DNA from 4 places in the Bacillus sp. C1 genome. Region 2 is predicted to be linked to each of the others. Evidence: riboswitches for the same ligand, from Rfam matches in the RefSeq annotation. Region 2 holds a riboswitch; each other region holds the start of a gene.
What was found. Region 2 has a riboswitch for S-adenosylmethionine ahead of mtnW (2,3-diketo-5-methylthiopentyl-1-phosphate enolase). Riboswitches for the same ligand answer to the same signal wherever they lie in the genome.
Positions count from the first base shown of each region.

Region 1 (4,435 bases), on a different contig from region 2:
ATAGTTATTGGGCAGTTGGTGTTGATATTACTCATCGCAAAGAAATGGAAGAGCAATTAAAGCAACAAACATCTGAACTAGAACTTATTTTCAAAGCATTACCTGATTTATGTTTTTTAACAGAAGCTGATGGAACAATTATAGATTATAAAGCTGGTTCACCAGCTCAGTTTTACGTACCTGCGGCATCTTTTATGGGGAAAAAGTTTTATGAAGTCTTACCTTCCTCTGTAGCCCAGCAATTTCGTGGAGCAATTTACGAAGTGCAGCAAAAAGGATCAACTGTTATTGTTGAATATCAGCTCTTACTTAAGGGGAGTATTAGTTTCTTTGAAGCTAGATGTTTACCATTATTAGAAGATAAAATTATGATCATTGTCCGTGATATTACAGAACGCAAAAAGACAGAAGAATTATTGAATAAATCAGATACACTTGCGGCAATTGGACAGTTAGCTGCTGGGGTAGCTCATGAAGTCAGAAATCCACTGACAGTAATTAAAGGGTTTATTCAATTATTTCAAATTAATCAAGAAGATCAAGATAAATATTTTGATCTGATGCTATCAGAAATTGAACGAATTGAAGTTATACTTCATGAATTTTTATCGATTGCAAAAACAGATGTCATTCCAACTGAAAAGAAAAACCTGTGCTCCATATTAAAAAATGTCGTTTCATTAATTAATACGAAGGCAATTATGACAAATATTCAAATTAATCTTCATCTCGAATCAAAAGAGTTAATGATGGATTGTTGTGAAAATCAATTAAAACAAGTCTTTATTAATGTTCTACAAAACTCGATTGAAGCAATGCCAAATGGAGGGGAGATCTCTATTTATGTGAAAAGGTCAGAGCGTGAAGAAGTTATGATTCATATCGTTGACGAGGGCGTAGGAATTCCTAAAGAAAGAATTAAAAAACTTGGAGAACCTTTTTATAGTACGAAAGAGAAAGGAACTGGCCTTGGACTTATGCTTAGTTATAAGATTATTGAAAGTCATCAAGGGAAAATTAGTATTATGAGTGAAGTAGGAATCGGGACATCGGTTACAATCTATTTACCAGTGTTTCCAAGTGAGCAAATGATTTCTCATGCACCAGCGGCACTTATAACAGAAGCTTTATGAAGAGTTATATAAAATAATAGAAACAAGAAGCTATCTTATAATTTGTAAGATAGCTTCTGCTATATATTCAAGTTTGAGAACTACAAAATTCTTATAATTTATCTATTATCCAGCGAATTGTACGGCATTTTTAGCATGTAAAAAAGCGGTGTCAAATACAGGAACAGAAAGATCTTTTTGCGAAATCAGTAACGGTATTTCTGTACAACCTAACAAAATTCCTTCTGCACCATATTCCATAAGGTTTTGAATGATTTCTAAGAAACGAGCTTTGGATTGCTGTGAAATAATACCGTTACTTAATTCTTGAAGGATAACATGATGAATGAAATTTCGTTCATCTTCTTTCGGAATGATCGTTTCAATACCATAGTTAGCTAGTCTTCCTTTGTAAAAATCCTGCTCCATTGTTTGTTTTGTTCCAAGTAAACCAATCCGTTTCACATCATGTGCGACAATTTCTTCAGCACTTACATCGCCAATATGAAGAAGGGGAATAGACACTGCTTGTTCTACTCCGTTCGCAAATTGATGTACTGTATTTGAACACATAAGTATACAATCTGCACCAGAATGTTCTATTTTTTTCGCCGCTTGAACGAGTTGACTTTGCACTTCTTCATATTGTTGATTTTGTAATAAATTTGTTACTTCACCAAAGTCCATGCTATATAGGACAAGCTTTGCGTGATGATTATACTGAGATAGCGTTAGCGTATTAATATGTTTATAATAAAGAGACGTTGATTCCCAACTTAACCCACCAATTAATCCGATTACTTTCACGTCTAATTCCTCCTCTTAATATATTTTGTTACGTCAATTATTCCATAATTCCGATAAGAATACAATGAATTATTCGTTTGGTTCACAAAAAAATAGAAATAGTAAGAAAAATATTGAAATTAATTTGCGTTAATGCAATAATACAACTTACAAACGAATACTTATCCAGAGAGGTGAAGGGAACGGCCCTATGAAACCTCAGCAACCCCTATATTCATACGAATAGGAAGGTGCTAATTCCGCAGAAGACATATTGTCTTTTGAAAGATAAGAGGATCATATCGAAATAAAAAATGACCTCTTCTATAAGAGGTCATTTTTTATTGGGAAGAAAGGAAGTGAAGACGCATAATTCAATTTTTTTTTACATATAGGACTAATATAGACTAACTAGAATGAAAGGGGAGTTCATATGAACAAATTATCTACAAAATTAGTCGTAGCAATTGGAATCGGTGCTGCAATATATGGGGTATTAGGTCTATGGGGATTTTCAATTGCGCCAAATACATTTATAAAGCCTGCTTTAGCTATATTAACAATTTTTGGGGCGATTTTCGGGCCAATTGCAGGACTTTTAATTGGACTTATCGGTCATACAGTGACAGATACAATCGCTGGATGGGGAATATGGTGGGGATGGGTGCTTAGTTCCGGTATTATTGGATTTACGATGGGGCTTGTACAAAAACGAGCAAGTTTCAGTGTGAAAAATGGAACATTTCGTAATCGAGATATTTCATATTTTGCTGTAACAGGTTTCATTGGGATTGTCATTGCAATTATATTTGCTGGTGCTTTTGATATTATCATTATGGGAGAACCTGTAGATAAAATTATGATTCAAGTACTTGGTGCAACACTTGCAGATGTTCTTGTATTTTTAATTCTCGGTTTACCAATCACAATTGGATTGGCCAAAGCAAATAAAAAACATACACATTTGAAAATTGAAAAGTAGGGAGATTACAATGAAGCCGATTATTTCTTTTGAACAATTTACATTTCAATATAAACAAGTGACAGAACCTACTTTAAAGGATGTTACATTTCACATTTATCCAGGAGAAAAAGTATTGATTGCTGGCCGAAGCGGCTCAGGAAAATCAACATTGGCCCATTGTATAAATGGGCTTATCCCTTTTTCGTATGAGGGAACAAGTACTGGGAAAATTTCGATATGCGGTAAGGATCCACGAAAAGGGAGTATTTTTGAACAAAGTAAGCATGTCGGAACTATTTTGCAAGATCAAGATTCTCAGTTTATTGGTTTAACTGTAGGAGAAGATGTTGCTTTTTCATTAGAAAATGATTGTGTAGAACAGAAAAAAATGAAGATCATTGTGGAAGAAGCGCTACAAAAAGTACAGATGCATACATTTCATTCACGAAGTCCACATGAATTATCGGGTGGGCAAAAACAAACTGTTTCTCTTGCTGGGCTATTAACGACGGAAGCTGACATATTACTATTTGATGAACCATTAGCAAACTTAGATCCTATAAGTAGTTTAAAAACAATAGAAGTTATACAGAAAATACATCAACAATGTAACAAAACGGTTGTTATTATAGAACATAGAATAGAAGAAATACTAAAATTAGACCTCGATAAAATTATATTAATAGAAGAAGGTAAAATTGTAGCGGTTGATTCACCGAAGAGAATTTTACAAACAAATATACTACAAAAAATAGGTTTAAGAGAACCTGTATATATTGAAGTATTAAAAAATATAAAAATGAATAGCTTAGATGAAGAAATATATCCGATTGAAACTTTAAATCGCGAGAAGTTGCATAGAGCGGTTAAACAATGGATGCTAAACGCTACTATGTCTAAAAAACAACAGAAAAAAGAAATTTTATGTGAAATAGAAAATATATCATTTTCATATTCTCACGAAGATTTTTCATTAAAGGATATAACGCTCTCTATACCAAAAGGGGAAATTGTAGCATTATTAGGCCATAATGGTGCAGGTAAATCTACATTTGCACATATATTAACGGGAATGAACAAAGTGACGGACGGGAAGATTGTACTTGATCATGAAAATATAAGTTCATGGTCGATTCGGAAACGAGGAGAAGTAATCTCCTATGTCATGCAAAATCCTAATCATATGATTACACAATCTACTGTTTGGGATGAAGTTGCTTTTTCATTAAAATTGAAGAAAGCTTCTAGTCCTGAAATAAATAAACGAGTGGAAGATGCATTGCGAATTTGTGGATTATATCCATTTCGAAATTGGCCGATTCAGGCATTAAGTTACGGTCAAAAAAAGAGGCTTACCATTGCATCAGTTTTAACAAGAAATCCGAAGCTTATCATCTTAGACGAGCCAACAGCGGGACAAGATGTTTTTCATTATAAACAATTTATGTCTTGTATAAATCGATTAGCGAAACAAGGAATGGCATTCATCTTTATTACACATGATATGAACTTAGCTTTAGAATATGCAGACCGTGCAGTTATCTTAAATAAAGGGGGAATTCTTGCTGATGAT
Region 1 covers NZ_JBTMZT010000019.1:8,132-12,566, forward strand. Annotated here, with positions in the region: gene ACX5JI_RS25230 (PAS domain-containing sensor histidine kinase) at 1-1,133, shown strand, start outside; gene ACX5JI_RS25235 (aspartate/glutamate racemase family protein) at 1,239-1,919, opposite strand; SAM riboswitch class I at 2,078-2,193, shown strand; gene ACX5JI_RS25240 (ECF-type riboflavin transporter substrate-binding protein) at 2,332-2,880, shown strand; gene ACX5JI_RS25245 (ABC transporter ATP-binding protein) at 2,891-4,435, shown strand, end outside.
Region 1: another riboswitch for S-adenosylmethionine. It lies ahead of ACX5JI_RS25240 (ECF-type riboflavin transporter substrate-binding protein); the one in region 2 lies ahead of mtnW (2,3-diketo-5-methylthiopentyl-1-phosphate enolase).

Region 2 (4,435 bases):
CCCCTTGATCTGTTTGCTTTGCAATAGAACCACCAACAATATTTACATCATATTGCTGTGCCCATTCTGAAAGAAGTTGTTTTACTTTAATTCCCTCCACATCTGCAATTTCTAGAAGCCTTTCTAAATCATAACCAGTCGTCCAAAGTTCCGGTAATACGATAACGTCTGGTTCTCCTTGCATCGCTTCTTCTATTTTTTTCTTTGCATGTTCAATATTTATTTTCACATCTCCAAAAGCAATATCCATTTGAATACATGCGACTTTCATTTTATCCACCTCATTTTCAATTTTTCTTTACAAAAACTTAGAAAGGTTATATCATTTGTCACTAGAATTGTAACAATTTTCAAAAGAGGTGGAAAGTATGAAACATTTTCAACCTTCCGAGATTGTAACTTCGTTACCAACACAGTTTTTCGCTTCGCTTGTTGCAAAAGTTAACAAAGTGGTTGCAGCAGGTCACGATGTTATCAATCTAGGGCAAGGTAATCCAGATCAGCCAACACCGCCGCATATCGTAACAGCTTTACAACGTGCAGCAGAAAAAACGGTTCATCATAAATATCCGCCATTTCGCGGACATGAAAACTTAAAAGAAGCCGTTGCTACGTTCTATGAGCGTGAATACAGCGTCAAAGTTAACCCAAAAACAGAAGTTGCTATTTTATTTGGTGGAAAAGCAGGACTAGTAGAATTACCACTTTGTTTCACAAACCCTGGTGATACAATCCTTGTACCCGACCCAGGATATCCTGACTATTTATCTGGTGTCGCTTTAGCCAAAACAAGCTTTGAAAAGATGCCGTTATTAGCAGAAAATAATTTTTTACCAGATTACACAAAAATCGATAATTCTATTGCTACACAAGCAAAATTAATGTTTTTAAATTATCCTAATAACCCAACTGGTGCTATCGCGTCAAAAGAGTTCTTTGAAGAAACAATTGCATTTGCGAATAAAAATGATATTTTAGTCATTCATGACTTTGCTTATGGAGCAATTGGTTTTGAGGGTAACAAACCAACTAGTTTCTTACAAGCAGATGGTGCAAAAGATGTTGGCATTGAAATTTACACACTATCAAAAACATTTAATATGGCCGGTTGGCGCATCGCCTTTGCTATCGGTAACGAAAGTGTCATTGAAACGATCAATTTACTACAAGATCATATGTATGTCAGCATTTTTGGTGCTGTACAAGAGGCAGCTTGCGAAGCACTACTCGGTTCACAAACTTGTGTAAATGAGCTGGTTGAACGCTATGAATCACGAAGAAATACACTCATTTCAGCTTGTCATTCAATTGGCTGGGATGTTGTCGCACCAAATGGTTCATTTTTTGCATGGCTTCCTGTTCCTAACGGTTATACATCGGAACAATTTACCGACTTATTACTAGAACAAGCACACGTAGCAGTTGCACCTGGAGTCGGATTCGGTGAACATGGCGAAGGCTACGTTCGCGTTGGATTATTACATACAGAAGAACGACTACAAGAAGCCATTCAACGAATTGATAAATTAAAAATTTTCAAAAAAACATTGACATCCTAAAAAAACTCTGTCAAAATTCAGATAACGAAAAAATTCAAACATTTCAAAATACTTCTTATCAAGAGCAGGTGGAGGGACGAGCCCGACGAAACCCGGCAACCGATCTACAATTGTAGACACGGTGCTAATTCTCGCAGCATTACGCTGACAGATAAGGAGCTGGTTGTAAAAAAACCTCTCCTTAGCTGAGAGGTTTTTTTATTTAACTAGGAGGTTATAAAAATGAGTGGAATAACAGCAACCTATTTAATCCATGATGATTCTCATAATTTAAACAAAAAAGCCGAGCAAATTGCTCTCGGTTTAACAATTGGTTCATGGACTCATTTACCACATTTACTACAAGAACAATTAAAACAACATAAAGGTAATGTCATTCATGTTGAAGCGTTGAATGACCAAAAACGTGTAAATACATATCTTGAAAAAGAAGTAACACGTGGACTCATTAAAATTCATTATCCATCACTAAATTTCAGCCCAGATCTACCGGCCATTTTAACAACAACTTTTGGGAAATTATCACTAGATGGTGAAATCAAACTAATTGACTTAACATTTTCAGACGATTTAAAAAAATATTTTCCTGGTCCGAAGTTTGGTATTGAGGGCATTCGAAATCAGTTAAAGGTCCATGACCGTCCACTTCTCATGAGCATTTTCAAAGGAATGATTGGACGCAATATCGGATATTTAAAAACACAGCTTCGTGATCAAGCAATTGGTGGTGTAGATATTGTAAAAGATGATGAAATCTTATTTGAAAATTCATTAACACCACTCACAAAACGAATTTCTGCTGGAAAAGAAGTATTACAGTCTGTATACGAAACATATGGGCATAAGACTTTATATGCAGTAAATTTAACAGGGCGTACCTACGATCTAAAAGAAAATGCAAAACGTGCCATCTCAGCTGGTGCAGATGTTCTTCTATTCAATGTATTCTCGTACGGACTAGATGTATTGCAATCTCTTGCTGAGGATAAGGATATTTCTATTCCTATTATGGCGCACCCTGCTGTTAGCGGTGCTTATACATCATCAAAATTATATGGGATTTCTTCACCATTGTTACTTGGAAAATTACTTCGTTATGCTGGTGCAGACTTCTCTTTATTTCCATCACCATACGGCAGTGTTGCATTAGAACAAAAAGAAGCTCTTCTTATTACAAATAAACTAACTGAAAAAGATCCGTCTTTAGAACAAAGCTTCCCTGTTCCATCAGCTGGCATTCATCCTGGTTTTGTTCCATTTATCCTTCGAGATTTTGGCAAGGATGTTGTCATTAATGCAGGCGGTGGTATTCACGGTCATCCAGCCGGGGCACAAGGCGGAGGAAAAGCATTTCGAGCAGCAATTGATGCCACTTTGCAAGGAATCCCATTGCGTGAAGCAGGTAACACTGATTTACATGCTTCACTGCAATTGTGGGGAAATCCATCTCACGAGGTGAAACTATGAGTCTTCAAATTTTTTGTGACTTCGATGGTACGATTACGAACAATGATAATATCGTTGCCATCATGGAGAAATTCGCTCCACCAGAAGCCAAAACAATTAAACAAAAGATTCTATCACAAGAAATATCTATTCAAGAAGGGGTAGGGAAACTATTTTCCCTTTTATCTACAAGTTTACAAGAGGATATCACTACTTTTATAAAAGAAACCGCGGTGATTCGCCCTGGATTCCAAGAATTTGTACAGTTTATTCAAACAAATCAAATTTCACTTCACATTATATCAGGAGGAATGGACTTTTTCGTCTATCCCCTTCTAGAAGGAATCATTAGTCCTGAACACATTTATTGTAATACGACTAATTTTTCCGGTGAAACAATTAAAGTGAACTGGCCACATCCATGTGATGAACATTGCAAGAATCAATGCGGTCTTTGTAAATCAACATTAATTCAGCGATTAAGTTCAACAAACGATTTCAACATTGTCATTGGAGATTCAATTACCGATTTACAAGCAGCAAAACTTGCTGATAAAGTATTTGCTCGTGACTTTCTTATCACAAAATGCCAAGAACACCAAATTTCCTATACAGCATTTGAAACGTTTTATGACATACAGACAGAAGTTAAACAATTGCTTGAGGTGATAAAATGAAACAGCTTTTTCACAAATGGGAAGAGTTAAGTAAACTAAAGAAAGAATTAACGGATCGCAACTGGTTTCCTGCTACAAGCGGAAATATTTCAATAAAAGTAGGCGACGCTCCAACTACCTTCCTTATTACAGCAAGTGGAAGAGATAAAACGAAAATTACGCCTGATGATTTTCTATTAGTTGATCATACAGGAAAGGCTGTTTTAGAAACCGATTTACGCCCTTCCGCAGAAACCTTGTTGCACACTCATATTTACAATCATACAGAGGCTGGATGTGTCTTACATATTCATACAATTGATAACAATGTGATTACAAACATATATGAAAAAGAAGTTTTACTTTCGAATCAAGAAATTATTAAAGCTCTTAATATATGGGAAGAAGGAGCATCTATCAAAATTCCAATCATTGAAAATCATGCTCATATTCCAACGTTAGGAGAAGATTTCCGAAAACATATTCATGATGATACTGGGGCTATATTGATTCGCAATCATGGCATTACCGTTTGGGGAAAAGATAGCTTTGATGCAAAGAAAAGATTAGAGGCATATGAGTTTTTATTCCAATTTTATATAAAACTATTATCAATTCAAGGAGGCGTTTCACATGGCGCAAATTCGTATTCATGAACGAAACACACGTATTGAAAATGAAGTGGAAGTGGAGCAATTTTTACAAGGAGAAGGTGTTTTATATGAGAAATGGGATATTTCAAAACTTCCCTCTCATTTACAAGAGAACTATTCC
Region 2 covers NZ_JBTMZT010000001.1:595,778-600,212, reverse strand. Annotated here, with positions in the region: gene ACX5JI_RS03260 (carbon-nitrogen family hydrolase) at 1-271, opposite strand, end outside; gene ACX5JI_RS03255 (pyridoxal phosphate-dependent aminotransferase) at 369-1,559, shown strand; SAM riboswitch class I at 1,612-1,717, shown strand; gene mtnW (2,3-diketo-5-methylthiopentyl-1-phosphate enolase) at 1,782-3,026, shown strand; gene ACX5JI_RS03245 (2-hydroxy-3-keto-5-methylthiopentenyl-1-phosphate phosphatase) at 3,023-3,682, shown strand; gene ACX5JI_RS03240 (methylthioribulose 1-phosphate dehydratase) at 3,679-4,317, shown strand; gene mtnD (acireductone dioxygenase) at 4,295-4,435, shown strand, end outside.

Region 3 (4,435 bases), on a different contig from region 2:
ACGAATCCTAAATGGTTTCGTACATTGGAAAAGAAGTTAGCTGATGCACAACGTATTCTTTCCAAACGCGAGAAAGGTTCTTCAAATTGGAACAAACAACGTATCAAGGTTGCAAGAATCTACGAACGAATTACCAACGCAAGAACAGACTACTTGCAAAAAATCTCTACCGAAATTGTCAAAAACCACGACATCATTGGTATGGAAGATTTGCAAGTGTCGAATATGCTGAAGAATCATAAATTAGCGAAAGCAATTAGTGAAGTATCTTGGTCGCAATTCAGAAGCATGCTTGCATACAAAGCAAAATGGGGCGGTAAACAAGTTGTTGTTGTATCTAAAATATTCCCTTCTAGTCAGCTATGTTCTTGTTGTGGCTACCAAAACAAAGACGTTAAAAATCTAAATCTTCGTGAATGGGATTGCCCTTCTTGTGGCACGCATCACGACAGAGATATTAACGCAGGACAAAACCTTAAAAACGAAGCCGTAAGACTTCTAACCGTAGGGACTACGGGGTTAGCCTACTAAGATAACCGAAGGATACTTTGGTGTTCGTAGGAATCCCCCACTCCAAACAGTCCGTAAGGGTGTTAAGTGGTGGGTAGTTCAAAATGGTACTTTCGTTTGAAAAATGTCAAAGAATTGTTTTAATATATTGCAATTGTTGTATGGTGATTTTTGTATAATAGAAAATGAGAAAGATTTTCAAAGAGGAGATGCCATATTCATGAAGTTAGTTATTCCAAAGCAGCATGGCGCATGGGGAATGCTGCTGATTCCATTTTTACTTAGTGTACTACTTGGTAAGCCTACGTTTTATCATATTCCACTCTTTATCGCTTGGTTATTTATCTATTTAGCGACATATCCATTTTTAATGTACATGAAGCAAACACGAAAGAAAGAATTTTTACATGCAGCAATGATGTACTTTATGATTGCATGTGTTTTTGGGATTGTATCTTTACTATATGAATGGGAAATTCTTTTATTCGCATTTATGATGATTCCACTCTTTATCGTAAATATATACTTTGCTCGTCAGAAAAAGGAACGAGCGTTAGTAAATGATATTTGTGCAATTCTTGTTTTTTGTATAGGCGGTTTAATCAGTTATTATTTTTCGATGAAAACAGTTGATGGAATAGCTATTGGAATTGCGGGTATTTCCTTTCTATACTTTTTAGGTAGTACCTTTTATGTGAAAACAATGATACGTGAAAAGAATAATCCGATTTATCGTTATGTTTCATGGGGATATCATATTTTCTTAATTGTCGCTTCTTTCGTAGTAAATCCATGGTTGTCTTTTATCTTTATCCCGAGTTTAGTTCGTGCCATTGTATTGTATGGTAAAAAAATATCTATATTAAAAGTTGGCGTTTTAGAAATCGTTAACTCCGTATATTTTTTAATTGCGACGGCAATACTACTGCAGTATGCCATTTGATGTATTGCCCATCTCATAAAGAGATGGGCAACATTCATTTTTGTTCTAAAATATGAACGGTATGATCACATTTTTGCAATGCATTTTCCACGGCTTGTAGAGATTGTTCAATTTGTTCCCGATTATCGCTCTTTTCAACAGTTTGTAACGCTTGTTCCAAACAGTTTTTCGCTCCTTGCAATGAGTGGAATGAATCTTGAACATAACCACGGGCATTTTTATCCATCATAAATTCCTCCTTTTGTACATACAATTTTAGTATGAGCGTGAGAAAAGAAAATATAACTTCATTGTAATTACTTTGTTTTATTTGACAATTATAATAAAAGTAGCTTATAGTAAATGTTAAAGTGAATATTTTCTTATCCAGAGAGGTGGAGGGACTGGCCCGATGAAACCCGGCAACCGCGATGCAGGTGCTAATTCCAGCAGAACATATTTGTTCTGGGAGATAAGACGAAGATATAATACGTAACTTCTTCTTATCGAAGAGGTTTTTTTATTACGAAAAAACCGATTCTAAAAACAACAGAATAAGAAGAAAGGGGTTGCAATTGTACTGTGACACTTGAAAAATACGTAAAACTGCGTAATGCAGTATATGAATATATGATGGAGCAAGATAAACCAATATCATTATTAGATATTCAAGAACATATCGTTTCGCATCATGAGGGAAAATTCACGAAAAAAATGTTACATCAATTTTATTTATCGAGGTTATTAGACGAATTAAAACTGGATGGGAAAATTACTTTAGCTGATGAAGAATATCTCTATGCTGAAAAAGGGGTATATTATAAGGCGAGAAAAGGGAGCTAGGCTCTCTTTTTTTATGGTATAATTTGTTTGAAAATTAGAAATGTATGTAGAGTAAAAGACTGCTAAAGCAGCCTGATACAAGGGAATGGTGTTGAGTGTGTAGTGTCAAAAGTTGAATATGCCCTGAAAGAGGCACTTCGTTCGGCTCGAAACGAAAAGAGACACCTTCGCCGAATAGGTGTCAGTCGTTTTGTCATATAGGCTTGCTACTTGACATGTAATAGAATATCACGAAGTGCGAAAGGAAGTCAAAAGGGAATTTAAGGAAGGGGAAGTGTGATGTATGCCTTTTTAGTAAAGGAAATGAAAGAATGGATTCCTAGGCACATTATAGATAGAGGATATGAATATTATGAAGAAGGATATGTCGAGGATGTAGAAATACATAACGATAAAGTATTTGCATTCGTGAAAGGGAATTACGGAAATTATGAAGTAATCATTGATCTTGTAGATTTTAAGAGAAGTAGTTGTGAATGTCCTTATGAAAATGATTGTAAGCATATGGCGGCAGTTATATATGAAATTCAAGGTGTTGGAGAAAAGAATGTGAGAGAGAAGTTGCAAACATTAGAAAAGGAAGAATTGTTAATCATTATGGAAAGATTATTAAAAACTTCTAAAGATGTAATGATTGTCGAGAAGATGTTGAGGGAAGATAAATTTAAATCTTAGAAGGGTGTTTTTGGAGATGAATGTACTAATCATATATGCACATCCCAATCCGTCTAGTTTCAATGCATCCATTTTAGAACATGTGCAAAAAGGACTTCAAGAAACGAATCATTCTATTACATTGCTCGACCTGTATAAGGAACAATTTAACCCAGTACTTATTTTTAATGAAGATAAGAGAAGACGTGATTTAGCATATGAAGAAGAGACAGAGAAATATAGAAACTTGATCAAAGAGGCAGATTCTTTTATTTTTATTTATCCGATATGGTGGTGGGGAATGCCAGCTATTTTAAAAGGATTTATTGATCGGGTTTTTGTGTCGGGGTTTGCATATACATATGAAGGGATTATGCCGAAAGGACTGCTCACTGGAAAAACTGCATGGGTTATTAATACATTAGATTCACCGCTCTGGTACGCGGCACTCTTATATCGCTCCGCTGATTGGGTCATTATGAAGAAGGGTATTTTGCGATTTTGCGGTATACGCCAAATAAAACGTTCTGCCTTTCAGTCTGTAAAAACAAGTAAAGCTGCAAAACGTGAAAAGTGGCTTTTAGAAATACAAGAAAAGGCTAAAAAACTATGAATGAAGTAGAAACGATAATGAAATGCTGTAATCGAAATGATGAGTTGTTTCGCACGTATATCGTTTGTTTACTTCAATTGAAACGTCACAATGAAACGTTTAAAGAGGTATATAAAGAATTAAGAGCGGATTATTTAGTAAGGGGAATATGTGAACGGGAAATTGATGAGATTATTAAGGAAAGTAAAGAATACAACATGTATGATGTACCGAAAGTATTAAGATGGGATTTTTTACGAAATCATCCATCAATGATTGAAGAGGTTTGTACGACGGTATTTACATATAGAACATTAAACCTTTCATGTGATGCATGGCGAAATGTAATGAGATGCATAGAAAATGAATGATTATTACTATAGTTATTATATAAAAAAGCTAGTATAAAATGAAGTTATATCGTTATGAGTCGACGTACAGAGAAAAAGAGCCATATCATTAAATGGCTCTTTTTCTTGTGTTTATTGTAAAATCAAAACGTTTTCAGGGCTGTTATTTTTGGGGGAATTTGATATAAGGTCCTTTATCATCTTAAAAATAAGACCATAGAAGTAGGGACAATTCAGACCATGGCACATTATAAAGTGATTTTGTTTTTATTAAAATGAGTAGGATCAATACAGGGGCGATACCTTTTGTAATAACATATAGAGGTATTTTTCTGAAAAGCAATAGAGTAATTTGGAGGTATAGAAAGTGAGAAAAATAGGCCCTAATGGCATGAAGTGGCTGAAAATGATCCACGTTTTTTTAGTAGTATTATTCTTTGGGGGAATTTTGAGTTCATTGGTGCTCAATCTTCATATTGATATGACAAAATATGAAGAGTCCTATCTCAGCTATAAAACCCTTATCGCAATTAGTGATAATATTGTCAGGTGGGGAGCAATTGG
Region 3 covers NZ_JBTMZT010000006.1:135,852-140,286, forward strand. Annotated here, with positions in the region: gene tnpB (IS200/IS605 family element RNA-guided endonuclease TnpB) at 1-531, shown strand, start outside; gene ACX5JI_RS17760 (YwiC-like family protein) at 731-1,453, shown strand; gene ACX5JI_RS17765 (hypothetical protein) at 1,488-1,679, opposite strand; SAM riboswitch class I at 1,813-1,911, shown strand; gene ACX5JI_RS17770 (hypothetical protein) at 2,015-2,275, shown strand; gene ACX5JI_RS17775 (SWIM zinc finger family protein) at 2,555-2,950, shown strand; gene ACX5JI_RS17780 (NAD(P)H-dependent oxidoreductase) at 2,967-3,542, shown strand; gene ACX5JI_RS17785 (group-specific protein) at 3,539-3,892, shown strand; gene ACX5JI_RS17790 (DUF2269 family protein) at 4,239-4,435, shown strand, end outside.
Region 3: another riboswitch for S-adenosylmethionine. It lies ahead of ACX5JI_RS17770 (hypothetical protein); the one in region 2 lies ahead of mtnW (2,3-diketo-5-methylthiopentyl-1-phosphate enolase).

Region 4 (4,435 bases), on a different contig from region 2:
AAAGCAGGATTTCCTGTTCGATTTTCACCTAAAAATCTTGCGGAATATCGTTTTCCATTCACGCTAATTTTATAATGTAAATCTTTATGCCAACTACCTTCGTGTAAATTTTTTTCTATTTTTAATGTATGAATCTCTTCAAAGTAATTCGTTACTACTTTCTTGACCATTTGTTCTTCTTTTTTTAATCCATAAATTAAAGTCATACTTTCCCGCCATTCCTTTACCTTTTTATCCCTCTTCCAGTCACATCAAAAAAAAGGTTTAGAGACTCCTTTCTCCAAACCTTTTATAAACGAATATCTCTGTACTGTAGCTCACATTACTGATTTCGCTGCACCTCTCTAAATTCCTCCTTAATTTTATCCAATGTTCCCTCTTCTGTAAGTAAGCGATACGCCGTGTAAGCTAAAGCTTTTGCTGATGTAAACAATGCTTTATCTCCAAGTTCCGAACGAGCTGCTTCTCTAAATTCATTCGTATGTGCAATTAAATCATCTGGACCAATTTTGATATAAGGGTGAATCGTTGGTACAACTTGACTCACATTCCCTGCATCTGTTGAACCGATGCCCAGCCTTTCTTTACGATTTACCTCTTCACCAAGGTTTTCTAATTCCTCAGCAATCACTTCATTAAATGTTTTTGTTACTAATAACTCATCAATTTCATTTTGGAACTGATTCACTTTTACTGTTGTCCCTGTTGCTAGTGCAGCTCCTTTCGCAATGTTTCGTACCTTTTCTGTCACTTCAGCGCACTTTTGACGTGTTGCTGCGCGAATAAAGAAACGTGCTGATGCGTAATCTGGAATAATATTTGGTGCCTTCCCGCCTTCTGTAATGACACCATGGATTTTCACATCTGACGGAAGCTGTTGACGCAGTGCGTTAATACCATTGTAAAGCTGAATAATGGCATCTAATGCATTAATGCCTTTCTCTGGTGAAGCAGCTGCATGTGCCGATTTTCCATAAAAGTGAAAGTCAAGTGGGTCAACTGCTAGTGATGGACTCGTTGTTGCTGTTTTTCCGCTTGGGTGAATCATAAGTGCAGCATCGATGTTATGAAACAATCCTGCCTTTACATAACTTGCTTTCGCACTTCCATTTGGTCCACCTTCTTCTGCTGGTGTCCCAAATACAACAATTTCACCGCCAACTTCCTCAATTGTTTCTGATAATGCAACGGCCGCCGCAACACTTATTGTTCCAATTAAATTATGCCCACACGCATGACCTAATCCAGGCAAAGCGTCATATTCTGCTAAAAAGGCAATTGTAGGCCCGTGTTTCCCTGAGCTTTTCCGTGCGATAAAACCTGTTTCATGTCCTGCTATATTGTGCTGAAGCTGGAATCCTGCACTTCCTAACAATAAACTTAACGTTCTAGATGCAAAAAACTCTTGGTTGCCGATTTCAGGATTCGCGTGAATATCATGACTTGTTTGTAAGTATTTTTCTTTATTTCTTTCTATACTTTCCGTAATCGTATTTCTGTGTGACGTTACTTGTGTTGTTGTCATTTTCCCCGTCCTCCTTTAAATTCACATGCAAAAAACCTCTTCCTAAAAGATAGAAAGAGGCTTAAAAATACAAATTCAAAAATAGCCGTCTTTCTTATCTTTCAAGTCCTTCACTTGCTGGAATTGGCACAGTATTCATATTGAATCCGCTGCCGAGGTTTCATAGGGCCAGTCCCTCCACCTCTCTTGATAAGAAATTTATTTTTATTTTCAAAAAATAATATGAAATTAATTTCATTCTAGTTTTATTCCGACTAAATGTCAAGGAATTCCGTTCTGATTTTACCGAATATCTAAAAATCCTTTTAAAACGCCAATTGTTTCAGGAGCTTGTAATCTTGCACATATATAAGGAAATTCTGGACTCCCTTCAAACATCATTTGAGATGTTAACGGAGCACCTACCCACAAGATTTCATCGTCAATTAGTAAAAATGGGAGCGATTTATTTTGCCTTTGTACTCTCACGTTTTTTAATGGAATTGGTCCATCGCTATAGATTGTTACCTGCGCCGCCATCCGCATTAACGCCTGCCATACTCTTTTATCTACTTGTCTTGTACTTGGAAGGGAAATGATAATTTTTTGTTTTGCTGAAAGAATATCTTTTAATAATCTATTCGTCTCTTCCAAATTCATTTGCATAAACCATTTTAAGCGTTTTGTAATTTTCCGTTCTAGCAATGGACGTGACGACCTGCGATCATATACATTTCCGTGTCTTTCTATGTGGGAAGTTAGATTAGATAGCGCTTGTTTTCTAGAAAGATTTCGCCGCATATACTGGCAATCCGATAACTGAATGAACTTCCCTCTTGCCCTCGTTACCGCAACGTTTACAAGACGATGATTTTTATGATCAAAAAACAGTACGCCAGGTCTTTCTTGCGGATAACTATCGACTGTATCAAAAATCATCATATCTCGTTCTGATCCTTGAAATTTATGAACTGTCGCTGCTAGAACAGGTGTATTTCGGTACTTTGTTTTTTGCAATATTTCTCTTATACATGTTGATAAAAAGCGAGACTGCGCGCGATATGGCGTAACAACTCCAATCGATTGAACACCATCTAACAATCCAATTAAAATCATCTGCATCGCAATTAACCCCGACATAATATTGAAACGAGAGCCAGAAGCCGCATCTTTTAAAGAATAAGCTCCCATTAAACTTGTATCAAATAATACTGTTGCTTCATTTGCAAATGGCTGTAATTGCGCTAATTCTTTCCTTGCTGAAACAGAAGGATGATCGAACACTCTATTCTTATAAATAAATGAGTTTGTAAATTTAGATATATCCGCATGCATACGTCTTTGCTCTTGTAGCATAAATAAATTCGGATGCGCTTCATAACTATTTACCGATTGCACAATCCCCGCATGATAAAACATATCTTCTCCTAACCACTTTCTAACAAGCTCGTGATTTGCCATCGCAATTGGAGGTAATTGTAAAAAATCACCACAAATGACAATTCGCTTACCAAGAGACGCCGCCAATGCGATTTGCGGCACATATGCCATACTCACTTCATCTACAACAATTAAATCAAATGTTCGTTCATAAATAAGAGAATCAATGGCACATTTTGATAGTGTTGCACCAATTACTTTTGCATTTTCAATATATTCTCTTTCTACTTCTTTAATTTTCGCTCTTTGTTTTCTAAGATCTCCTTCAATTTCTTGCATCCGCTTTTTATCAGAAGCAGTTGCTTTATATGATAAGATTTTTTGGCGAAGATCTTGACGCATTTCTTCTAAATAAAGCTTCTCTTCTCCCCATGAGCCATTCGTTGTTTCCACTAATCTGGAAGCTAACAGTGTATCATGATTACGTATATGTTCATGTTGACTAAACCCATAACGAACGATTTCTCCTGGTGTCCACTTTTCCTTCTTTTCGATTTGCTTTGTTACTTCACTCATTAACACATCCACGGCCGCATTACTATGAGCTAATACAAGTACTGATTTTCCTTTTTGGTAATGTGCTGAAATAACACGTGATAAATTATAAGACTTTCCTGTTCCCGGTGGTCCCCACACATACGTCGTCGCATTGTAAAAAGAACGATATGCAAGTTCATTCTTCTGGTTTTTCATCTTTTCTATATGCTTTGGTATGCTCTTTCCATCTAAAAGACGCTTTACCCGCTGACGCTTTTGTTTATCTTTTCGTATTTCTTTCAACCGCTCTTGCAGTTGTTCTAGTAACTGCCATGGCTCACTATATAAAATCGCTTCTCTTATTTCACCTTGTATATAATCATTTAATTTCAGTTCAATTTCTAACCCATGTACAGATAGCACTTCTCCCGTTGCTTCCTCACCATCAAATTCAATTCGAATGGGCGTACCATCAGGTAAGCTCACTTCCGAGATAAGCTGAAATACATATACCGTACTCTCATAATCTGTATATAAAAAACGGCCATTTATAATAGATAGCTTACTACCGCCTATCGTTTTCCAATGTTTAATCTCATATGCTAATGCTTGATGCCACTCTTTCATCGTTTCCGTTAATGAAGGAGTTTGCGAAGTTGTATTCATCTTTTTGTCTCCTTCCTTCTCTCCAAACATACTTTCTCACTATATCATAGAACGCCGTAAACTTTGTAAGGTTTTTATCTTGCTTATTTTCTTAATTTTCAATATTATGATACATATAAAATTTATGGAAAGAAGGAAGCCATCATGCCAGTAAGAAGAATTGAACACGTCGGAATTATGGTTGCAAACTTAGAAACATCCATCTCATTTTATGAGGAGGTCGTTGGACTAAAACTTATTAAACGCATGGGACATCCAGACCCAAACTTAAAACTTGCTTTTTTAGGTGTAAAAGACGCAAAAGAAACCATTCTTGAATTAATTGAAGGTTACAACCCTTCTCTTCCT
Region 4 covers NZ_JBTMZT010000008.1:17,505-21,939, reverse strand. Annotated here, with positions in the region: gene ACX5JI_RS19095 (phosphotransferase) at 1-206, opposite strand, end outside; gene ACX5JI_RS19090 (M20 family metallopeptidase) at 323-1,525, opposite strand; SAM riboswitch class I at 1,617-1,721, opposite strand; gene ACX5JI_RS19085 (AAA domain-containing protein) at 1,808-4,117, opposite strand; gene ACX5JI_RS19080 (VOC family protein) at 4,232-4,435, shown strand, end outside.
Region 4: another riboswitch for S-adenosylmethionine. It lies ahead of ACX5JI_RS19090 (M20 family metallopeptidase); the one in region 2 lies ahead of mtnW (2,3-diketo-5-methylthiopentyl-1-phosphate enolase).